One region of the Paenibacillus sp. J22R98 genome, then DNA from elsewhere that is predicted to be linked to it. Evidence: a T-box and tRNA genes for the amino acid it is inferred to sense, from the RefSeq annotation. Region 1 holds a T-box; the other holds one or more tRNA genes.

Region 1 (4,400 bases):
CCGCGAAATGCTGCTTGGCTTTATTAAATAATAACGAAGGACGGGAGCGACGCTCCCGTCCTTTTTTGTTAGCCCGATAAATGAGCGGCTTAGCGCAGGGGGACGAGTTGCGGAATGTTTGCCGTCTTGTTCTTCAAACAGCGGAACCCGCTCTATTCTCCATACTAAATCAGGCTTCTTCTTTTTCGGCGGTCAAGTTTCCGAGTGTCGGAATCAGCTATAAAATAACATGAAAGCACCTTCGTTTAGAGTACTACCGTATGCCCGCCGGCTTAGGGCTTCATTTTTTGGTCATAATGAATAGTAGTATTCTAACAATTGAGGGGGCGAGCAAGTTATGAGCTTATTGCCAATTCACGAGCGGCTCGCGGAGCTGTGGACGGTTCGAAGCAAGAGGCCGCTCTCGGCGGAGGAGCTGGCAGACTTTGAGCATTGCTTGGCGGTGAATGCGATGATTTGCCGGCAAGTTGCTAATTTGTACAATCTCTCGCTGCTGGCTTCGATGACAGGCGATACGGAGTGGCAGCACGACATATGTCGCAAAATCGAACGATTGACCGGAACGCCGCCTGCATCGCCCCAGCTCTAGATGGGGCTTGATTAAAATGTCTCTTTCTGGTTTCCTATGGAGAAGAGGGGAGGGACTGCGTGATGAGAGTACATTCATTTCCGCCGGAGATCGGCGCTCGTGCGCGGGTGCTTGTCCTTGGCAGTATGCCGGGAACGGCTTCTCTGGCGAAGCATCAATATTACGCACATCCGCGCAACCATCTATGGCCGGTGGTGTATGGCTTGTTCGGCCTAACGCCCGATGAGGATTACGAGGAACGGCTCGCTTTTGCCAAGGCACGTGGCATTGCGCTCTGGGATGTGATTGCCTCTTGCCAACGGGAGGGCAGTCTCGACGTGAACATTCGCGAGGAGCTGCCTAACGACATTCCGGGCTTGCTAGCGGATTATCCGGAGATCAGCTGCATTGTTTGTAACGGGAGCAAGTCGTATGACACGTTCCTGAAGTATTTTAAGAGCTTACCCGAGCTCAGCACGGCAATCACGCTGCTCAAGCTGCCCTCGACCAGTCCCATCCCGACGGCTGCCATGCGCACGACTGCAGATCGGATCGAAGCTTGGCGCATTTTGCTGCCGCATTTAATTCCGCTCGAACAGACATAGGCAAACCTTCACAAGAGGCTTGCTTTTTTCGCGAGGTTGCATATAATAGGGAAAACACAGTCAGTTATAACAGCTACATACGATGAACGGGACAGTACCTTGCAGATCGGTGCTAGCAGCGAGCCGGGTTGGATGATCAAATCATCCTTGGTGAAAGCCGGTGCAGCGGCGTAAGGGAAGCGGACCCGGGAGTAGATCCATTGAACATGCAGGCAGGGCAGCTTGATCAAGCGAAGTGTGCCTCTGTAAGTAGATGAATCCGGTCACCCCGTTATCGTGCTTGAGAGGTTTTTAGCATGGCCGCCGCTATTCGTTGTTTGTGCAGCCATATTGGAAACCAGAAGAGTGGTACCGCGGAAATCAACCTCCGTCTCTTTATTAGAGACGGGGGTTTTATTTGTCTCTAGAGGGTTGTGACCACATTTCGGGGAGGATGAACATGATGAACCTGTTATTGCAGTGGGCAGCCTCACAACTGCAGCCGCATGTACCATCGCTGGCCTATGAAGACATCGTGGCGCTGCTGGAGCTTCCGCCAAACCCGGAGCTTGGCGATGTCGCATTTCCTTGCTTTGCCCTGTCGCGTGAACTGAAACGTGCGCCTGCGGCAATAGCTGCAGAGCTCGCGGAGCAGATCGGTGCCGGTGCCGATTCCGGAATGTCACCGACGATTCGCGCCGAAGCGAAAGGCCCGTACCTCAATCTCTTCCTCGTACGGGAAGCATGGGCGCCGAAGCTGCTTGCACCTCTGCTGCTTGCGGATTTCGGGCAATCGCAGGTCGGGACGGGACAGCGCGTCATCATCGATATGTCCTCTCCGAATATCGCCAAACCATTTGGCGTCGGCCATCTGCGTTCTACGATGATCGGCAACTCGCTCGCTCATATGTACCGCAGTTCCGGCTACGAGGTTGTCACCGTCAACCACATAGGCGACTGGGGCACGCAATTCGGCAAGCTGATGGAAGCGTACATGCGCTGGGGAGACGAAGCCAAACTCAAGGAAGAGCCGATTCGCGAGAGCTTGCGTTTGTACGTCCAGTTCCATGAAGAAGCGGAGCAGGACCCGACTTTGGAAGACAAGGCGCGCCACTGGTTCTGGAAGCTGGAGAACGGCGATGAGGAAGCGCATCGGTTGTGGCGTTATTTTGTATCCTTCAGCATGGAGGAATTTGACCGTGTGTATGCGCGTCTTGGCGTGCAGTTCGACTATACGCTCGGCGAGAGCTTCTATAACGATAAAATGGCTGCCGTCGTATCACGCCTGCAAGAGCTGCAGCTGCTTGAGGAAAGTAACGGTGCGCAGGTTGTTCGCTTAGAGGAGGAAGGATTGCCGCCGTGCCTCATCCTCAAGTCGGATGGCACGACGATCTATCCTACTCGTGATCTGGCTACGGCTCTCTATCGAAAGAAGGAGATGGGCGGGGATTTGCTGCTGTATGTGGTAGGCGCGGAACAGAAGCTGCATTTTCAACAGGTGTTCTCCGTCTTGAAGCGTATGGGGGAGGAAGTGGCAGACCAGTGCCGCCATCTGGCATTTGGGCTGATGAAATTCGAAGGCCGCAAAATGTCCACGCGCAGAGGGCAGGTCATCTTCCTGGATGAGGTGCTGGACGAAGCCGTATCCAAGGCGGCGGCCATTATCGCAGAGAAGAATCCTGATCTGGAGGATGCGCAGGATACCGCGGAGGCAGTGGGAATTGGCGCGATTGTGTTCGGGGACTTGCTTCACCACCGGATGCTGGAGGTGGATTTCTCGCTGGATGAGGCGCTTCGCTTCGAGGGAGAAACCGGCCCTTACGTGCAATATACGGCGGCAAGAGCGTTCAAGCTGCTGGCCAAAGGGGGGCTGACGCTGGCGGAAACCGAATCGCGCAGCTTATCCGGTGCCGTGACCGGCAGCGAGCTGGGGAGCTATCTCTCAGGGACGGCGGCATGGGAGTGCATGAAGCTGCTGGCTGCCTATCCCGAGGCGATTGCCGGCGCACTGCGCCAGAATGAACCGGCGGTTGTGGCGCGTTTCCTGTTAGATGCGGCCAAACGCTTCAATCGATTCTATCATCAGGAGCGCATTCTGACGGAGAATCCAGCGGAAACGGAAGCGAAGCTGCTGTTAACTGCGGCGGTTGCGGGCGTGCTTCGTTCGGGGCTGGCCTTGCTCGGACTGCGGACACCGGCACAGATCTAGAAGCGCGCCGATACGCGCAGGCATTGAAATTAGGGGTGCTCCTGTATATAGTGAGGACATAAGCATTTCAGGCGACGGGAGACCGTGATCATGACAGACAGAGCGAATGTAACGATATCGCTGCGAAGCGACATCGATGGGGAAGTGGAACAGAATACGTTTAGCGGTGAGTGGTTTCGGAAAGGCTCATCCGTATTTGTCCGCTATGAGGAAACCAGCGAAGGGGAAGGCGACAGCGTCGTGCGGACGATTATTCGCTATCGGGACGGCGAGCTGAGTGTGACGCGCCGCGGCGATGTGGAGTCGCTGCAGACGTTTGTCGCAGGCACCAAGCGAACCGGTCATTATGAATCGGCGCATGCCGCCTTTCATTTGGAGACGGAGACGAAGCTGCTTTGGGTTCAGTTCGGCGATTTGACCAAGCCCGGACCGAGCGATGGCCAGTTGAAGCCGAATTTGCCTATGCTGCTCGAATGGCATTATACGCTGCTTGTTAACGATGAACCGACAGGGGAGTTCCGGCTTCGGCTGCAGGCGCAGGAGCAGGAGCAGGAGCCGTTGACCTAGGACCTACCTATATCGATAATGCTTTACCTTACAGATTGATAAGCGAACCAGGGGGATTGAAGAATTACATGGAAACGAATGTGATAGTAAAGCTGCATGAGCAGGTGAAAGAGGCGATCGCGGATGCGGTCGTAGCGGCAGGGCTGGCAGCCCGCGAAGAGCTTCCATTGTTTGTACTGGAAGTGCCGAAGGATAAGGCGCATGGCGATCTCGCAACGAATGCGGCGATGCAGCTGACGAAGCTTGCGAAGAAGAACCCGCGTCAAATCGCAGAAGCGATTATCGCGAACCTCGACACGAAGAAAGCTTCCATTCAAGGCGCAGAGATTGCCGGTCCCGGCTTTATTAACTTCCGGATGGACCGCAGCTACTTGTATCCGGTAGTGGGTCAAGTGCTTGAGCAAGGTGCCGACTACGGACGGATTGATACCGGAGTGGGAGAAACCGTACAAGTGGAGTTCGTCAGCGCGAA
Region 2 (4,400 bases), on a different contig from region 1:
TCAAAAACGAGGCTTACATGAAGCTGTTCAAGCTGAACAAGGCCGACTTAGAGGCTGCCAAGAAGGAGCTGGATGGCAAAGAGGACGGAAAGGTCAAAGCAGCTGTTGAAGAGATGAAGAAAACGATCAAGATTAATCAGCTGGACGTGACCGGCGGAATTACAGACGATTATTTGACTTATGAGGGCATGGACCTGAATGTAGAGTCGACTGATTCCGCACAAGGAATGAAGCTTGGCATTCATTTCGACCTCTCCTTGGACGATATAAATAAGGAGATTAAATTTGAGTATGAGCTGCCGAAAGACGCGGTGCCTGTAGAGAAGATCCAGGAGATGCTGGGCCTGCCAAGCGGTTCGTAGAACGGGTTTAATCCTACTTTGATATTGGGTAGGGGTTGGGATGATGACACAGTCAGAATTGCAGGTCGCGGATTTATTTTATCGAAATCGTATTGTGTTTATGGGGTTGATCGCGTCATCGATTATTTCGGTTGGCAGCGTGATCGGGCTGAATTTAATACCGGGTGTCGGTAAATGGATGATTCTCGCTATTTCCGTCGTGCTGCTCGCGGTTCTTGGGGTTATGCTGACGCGTAAGGCGGGAATGCACATTTTCCCTTACGTCGCTGTCGGCGGGAGCGCGGCACTGACGCTTTATCTTATGTTCGATGTCGTATCGATTACGAATTTCTTCTCGGTCTATTACATTGTAGCCATTGCGGTTATTTATATGAGATGGACGCCGCTGCTGTTGGGACTCGGTATCGGATTGTTCATGAATATTTACGTGCTGATCGTACAAGGGCCGGAGCTTGCTGAACAGCTGAGTTCCAGCACGGCGATTGGGATCTTCGTTTACTTCGGACTTGTGAGCGCGCTTCTGATTGCGCTGGTTAAAGCGGGGAAGTACTTCGCCGCTCAAATGGAAACGATGCGTGCACAGTCTGAGGTGGTAACAAAGCAGCAGACGGCTCAGAAAGAGCAATTGCTTGCGCAGGTGGAGTCGATTGCAAGCAATTTGATGCAGATCACGGAAGCCAGCGAAGCGAATCAAGCTTCGTTCCGCGAGATGACGCATGCTTTCCAGGAGATTACGGAAGGCGCGAACACGCAGGCTTCCTCTACATCGGATATTTCGAGATTGGTGCAAGAAACGCATGACCGACTGGAGACAATGAACAACTCGCTTTATCAGCTTGAAGCCCAGTCCTCGACGGCCAGCAGTTCTACTACAAGCGGCGGCGAGAAAATGGACGAGCTCTACGAGACGATCTCGCAGTTCCAGCACTCGGTTCAAAATATGTCCGAGCAGATGGCGGCTCTGGATGGCGTTATCGGCCACGTCAGCGAGTTTACGGAATCGATCGTCCGGATCGCGAGTGAAACGAACCTGCTTGCGCTTAACGCAAGCATCGAAGCGGCAAGAGCCGGTGAAACCGGTCGCGGTTTCGCTGTTGTAGCGGGTGAGGTGCGTAAGCTGGCTGAGCTCTCCGCTGGGACGGCAGATGCCATTTCGGAGCAGCTGGAGAGTATGCAGAAACAAGCGGACGCCACGCGGGGCTTGATGAACGGGATTGGCAAGCAGATGGCATCCAGCAGCCGAATCACGACCGATACGCGCGAAGCGTTCGAGGTCGTGCGTCAAACGGTGGAGCAGCTTGCACAGTCGCTGGAGCATTACCGCGATAACATGACCGCGATCCGCGGTGCCAGCAGCTCGATCGAGAGCGCAACGGAGAACGTGGCTGCGGTTAGCCAGCAGTCCTCCGCCACGCTGGAGGAGCTGTCCGCAACGATTACTACGCTCGCGGAGCAAAACGAGCGTACGCTGCAGCGCATCAAGGAGACAAGCGGTTCCGTACAATCGCTGGTGGGTTAATTGGGAAAGCCTTCAACATTACTCGTGATGTTGGGGGCTTTTTTGCATGGGTAAGTGTCGATGTTCCCGCATAGGATGTACTATCAGTAGTCCAATTTGGGCGACGCCCATGAAAAGAGTGTGAAGGCGATGAAGCATATTCGTGGATTCATAGTCGGTGCATTAGCCGGCAGTATGATCATGATGGCTATGCCGACAGTAGGTGCAGCGGTGAAGCAATATCTATTGGGCGATGCCGCTTACCCGATTGTGGTGAACGGTACAACCTACGAGGACGAGAGCCTGCCAATTATGAATTATAAGGGAAGCACCTATGTGCCGCTGCGAGCAGTGGGTGATTTGCTTGGTGCAGGCGTAGAGTGGAACAGCACGCTGAGGCAGGTGGAGATATCCAGTAGTACCGGTGGATCATCTACGCAAAATAATGCCTTCCGTAACGTCCAGGTCAGCGGGAGCGGGGGCAAGTATAAGGTAACAGGCGAGGCGAGAGTGTTCGAGGCGATGATGAATTATGCCGTGGAGGACGGACACAACTACTTGCTGGAGAAGAACTATATGCTTAGCGAAGGTGCGCCGGCCTGGTCGACATTCGAGCTTAGCATCGTGATTCCAGCGAATAAGCTGCCGAAGAACGGAACCTTAATGCTGCAGATCTTCGAGTATAGTGCGAAGGACGGCAGTAAGGTGAATGTGCTTAATATGCCGCTTGAGACGTTTATGGAGTGAGCGAGTGAGTGTTGCATAGAGAAAGGGCCCTCCTAATCAGGAGGGCCTTTTCTATGCAGCTTATAAGCGATAACTATTTGCCCGCGGCGGCCAATGGCAGTTGGAGCGAGAATATGGTCCTCTCGTTCGGTACACTGCGCGCAGTGATTTTTCCTTTATGCTGCTCCGTAATTGATTTGGCGATGGCCAAGCCCAAGCCGTGGCCACCTTGCTTGCGAGAGCGAGAGGCGTCGGCACTCGCAAGATGACCGAAGGCGAGGCGAGAACGCAGAATCAAGAAACGTAGGCTAATAGGAGTAATCCACAGGCAAGGGCGCGAGGAATAGACAAGGGACAGGCCGGCGTAAAGCCGGCCTTTTCTTGCAAGGCATAAAAAAATCTTCTACGCAAAATCCGTAGAAGATCAATATTAACGCTATATTGTAGCTCAAAGGTTTCGAAGAATGGCGCGCCCGATACGATTCGAACGTACGACCTGCAGTTTAGGAAACTGTCGCTCTATCCTGCTGAGCTACGGGCGCGCGGCAAGGATAATAATAGCATGAATTTCAAATCAGGCGCAAGCAAGTCTATTAGTCCTAATACAGCCGCGAGGGAGTGAGAAAATAGTCCTGAAATAGGGACTTTATGATGAAAGGTGTCGAAACTTTACGCCATTATCGGGAGAAATTGTCGACAAGATTTTACAAAAATAATAGCTTGCACCATATATAATGAAATTAGTTACTAACTGTAACTAAGTAGATGCGATAGGAGATGTACCAAGGGCGTCATGAATGACAAAATGAACCTACTCCATGAGTTGCAGGTGCTTCGTACAAAGCTGTTCGAAATGGCTGAAGCCCGCGGAAGTTTAACTGACCCTGAGGTACTTGCAATAAGTGAAGCAGCCGATGAACTTATCGTAACGCTACAACAGATTCAGAAAGAAGAGCTGGTGTGCGATGCCACTAGATACGCTTTCTCAGACGACGGAAAAAGAGGGTTAATAAATCCGAACATTCTTGCTGCATCAGACCGCCAAGAAGCTCAGTCTCATGATTGAAGCGGGGCTCCTGCAGTAAATTCATTAACGTACCGGCGCAGCCTGCCTTGGGGTCGGTTGTGCCGTACACGACTTTTCGAATACGACTCTGCACCAGTGCGCCCGCACACATCGGACAAGGCTCCAGCGTCACATAGAGCGTGCAGTCCAGCAGCCGCCACGCATTCAAATGCTTGCTAGCCTCCCGAATGGCGATCATCTCCGCATGCGCGGTCGGATCTAAATTCGTCTCCCTCAGATTATAGCCCCTGCCGATCACTTCGCCATCCTTCACTATGACCGCGCCAATAGGCACCTCACCGATTTCTTCCGCTTTCTTCGCTTCCAGGATCGCTTCCTGCATCCACTTATAATCTTCTTCCCGAAAAAAATCCGTCCCAATTGCTGTCATGAATTAAGCCTCCAGCCCTGTTCTATATGATGAGTTATACCCATTCGACGTTAATCGACTGTCGAATTGTGCCGCGAACAAATATTCGTTGTTAACAGGTTGTGCATAGATTTGTGGATAACTTTCGATTATTCACAGTTCTGTACACAAACTATTAACTTGGCCTGTGAATATGGGGAAAAACATGTGTATAACTATTGGTGATATCAACATATCGAGTATCGTAACCGACTGCTTTTACACATTTTACAGAGGAAATGATGCACAAGATTGCTTTCATTTTATGCCAATTATGGTATGATCCAAGTAGCTGTCCACAGGCTGGTGTTAAAGGATGTGTCGCATATTGTCGGTCAA

What was found. The T-box of region 1 lies ahead of argS (arginine--tRNA ligase). A T-box ahead of a tRNA ligase gene usually reads a tRNA of that ligase, here a tRNA-Arg.
Region 2: it encodes a tRNA-Arg, which carries the amino acid that the T-box ahead of argS (arginine--tRNA ligase) is inferred to sense. The anticodon was not compared.

Annotation. Positions count from the first base shown of each region.
Region 1 covers NZ_JBXENW010000012.1:18,214-22,613, reverse strand. The annotation lists gene speB (agmatinase) at 1-31, shown strand, start outside; gene AC50Y3_RS26385 (DUF7667 family protein) at 338-589, shown strand; gene AC50Y3_RS26380 (DNA-deoxyinosine glycosylase) at 652-1,173, shown strand; T-box leader at 1,247-1,551, shown strand; gene argS (arginine--tRNA ligase) at 1,622-3,361, shown strand; gene AC50Y3_RS26370 (YwiB family protein) at 3,452-3,928, shown strand; gene argS (arginine--tRNA ligase) at 3,997-4,400, shown strand, end outside.
Region 2 covers NZ_JBXENW010000021.1:7,667-12,066, reverse strand. The annotation lists gene AC50Y3_RS29975 (hypothetical protein) at 1-362, shown strand, start outside; gene AC50Y3_RS29970 (methyl-accepting chemotaxis protein) at 403-1,881, shown strand; gene AC50Y3_RS29965 (Gmad2 immunoglobulin-like domain-containing protein) at 2,011-2,607, shown strand; gene AC50Y3_RS29960 (ATP-binding protein) at 2,681-2,803, opposite strand; tRNA gene AC50Y3_RS29955 (tRNA-Arg) at 3,052-3,128, opposite strand; gene AC50Y3_RS29950 (Spo0E family sporulation regulatory protein-aspartic acid phosphatase) at 3,380-3,652, shown strand; gene tadA (tRNA adenosine(34) deaminase TadA) at 3,558-4,043, opposite strand; gene AC50Y3_RS29940 (PAS domain S-box protein) at 4,390-4,400, shown strand, end outside.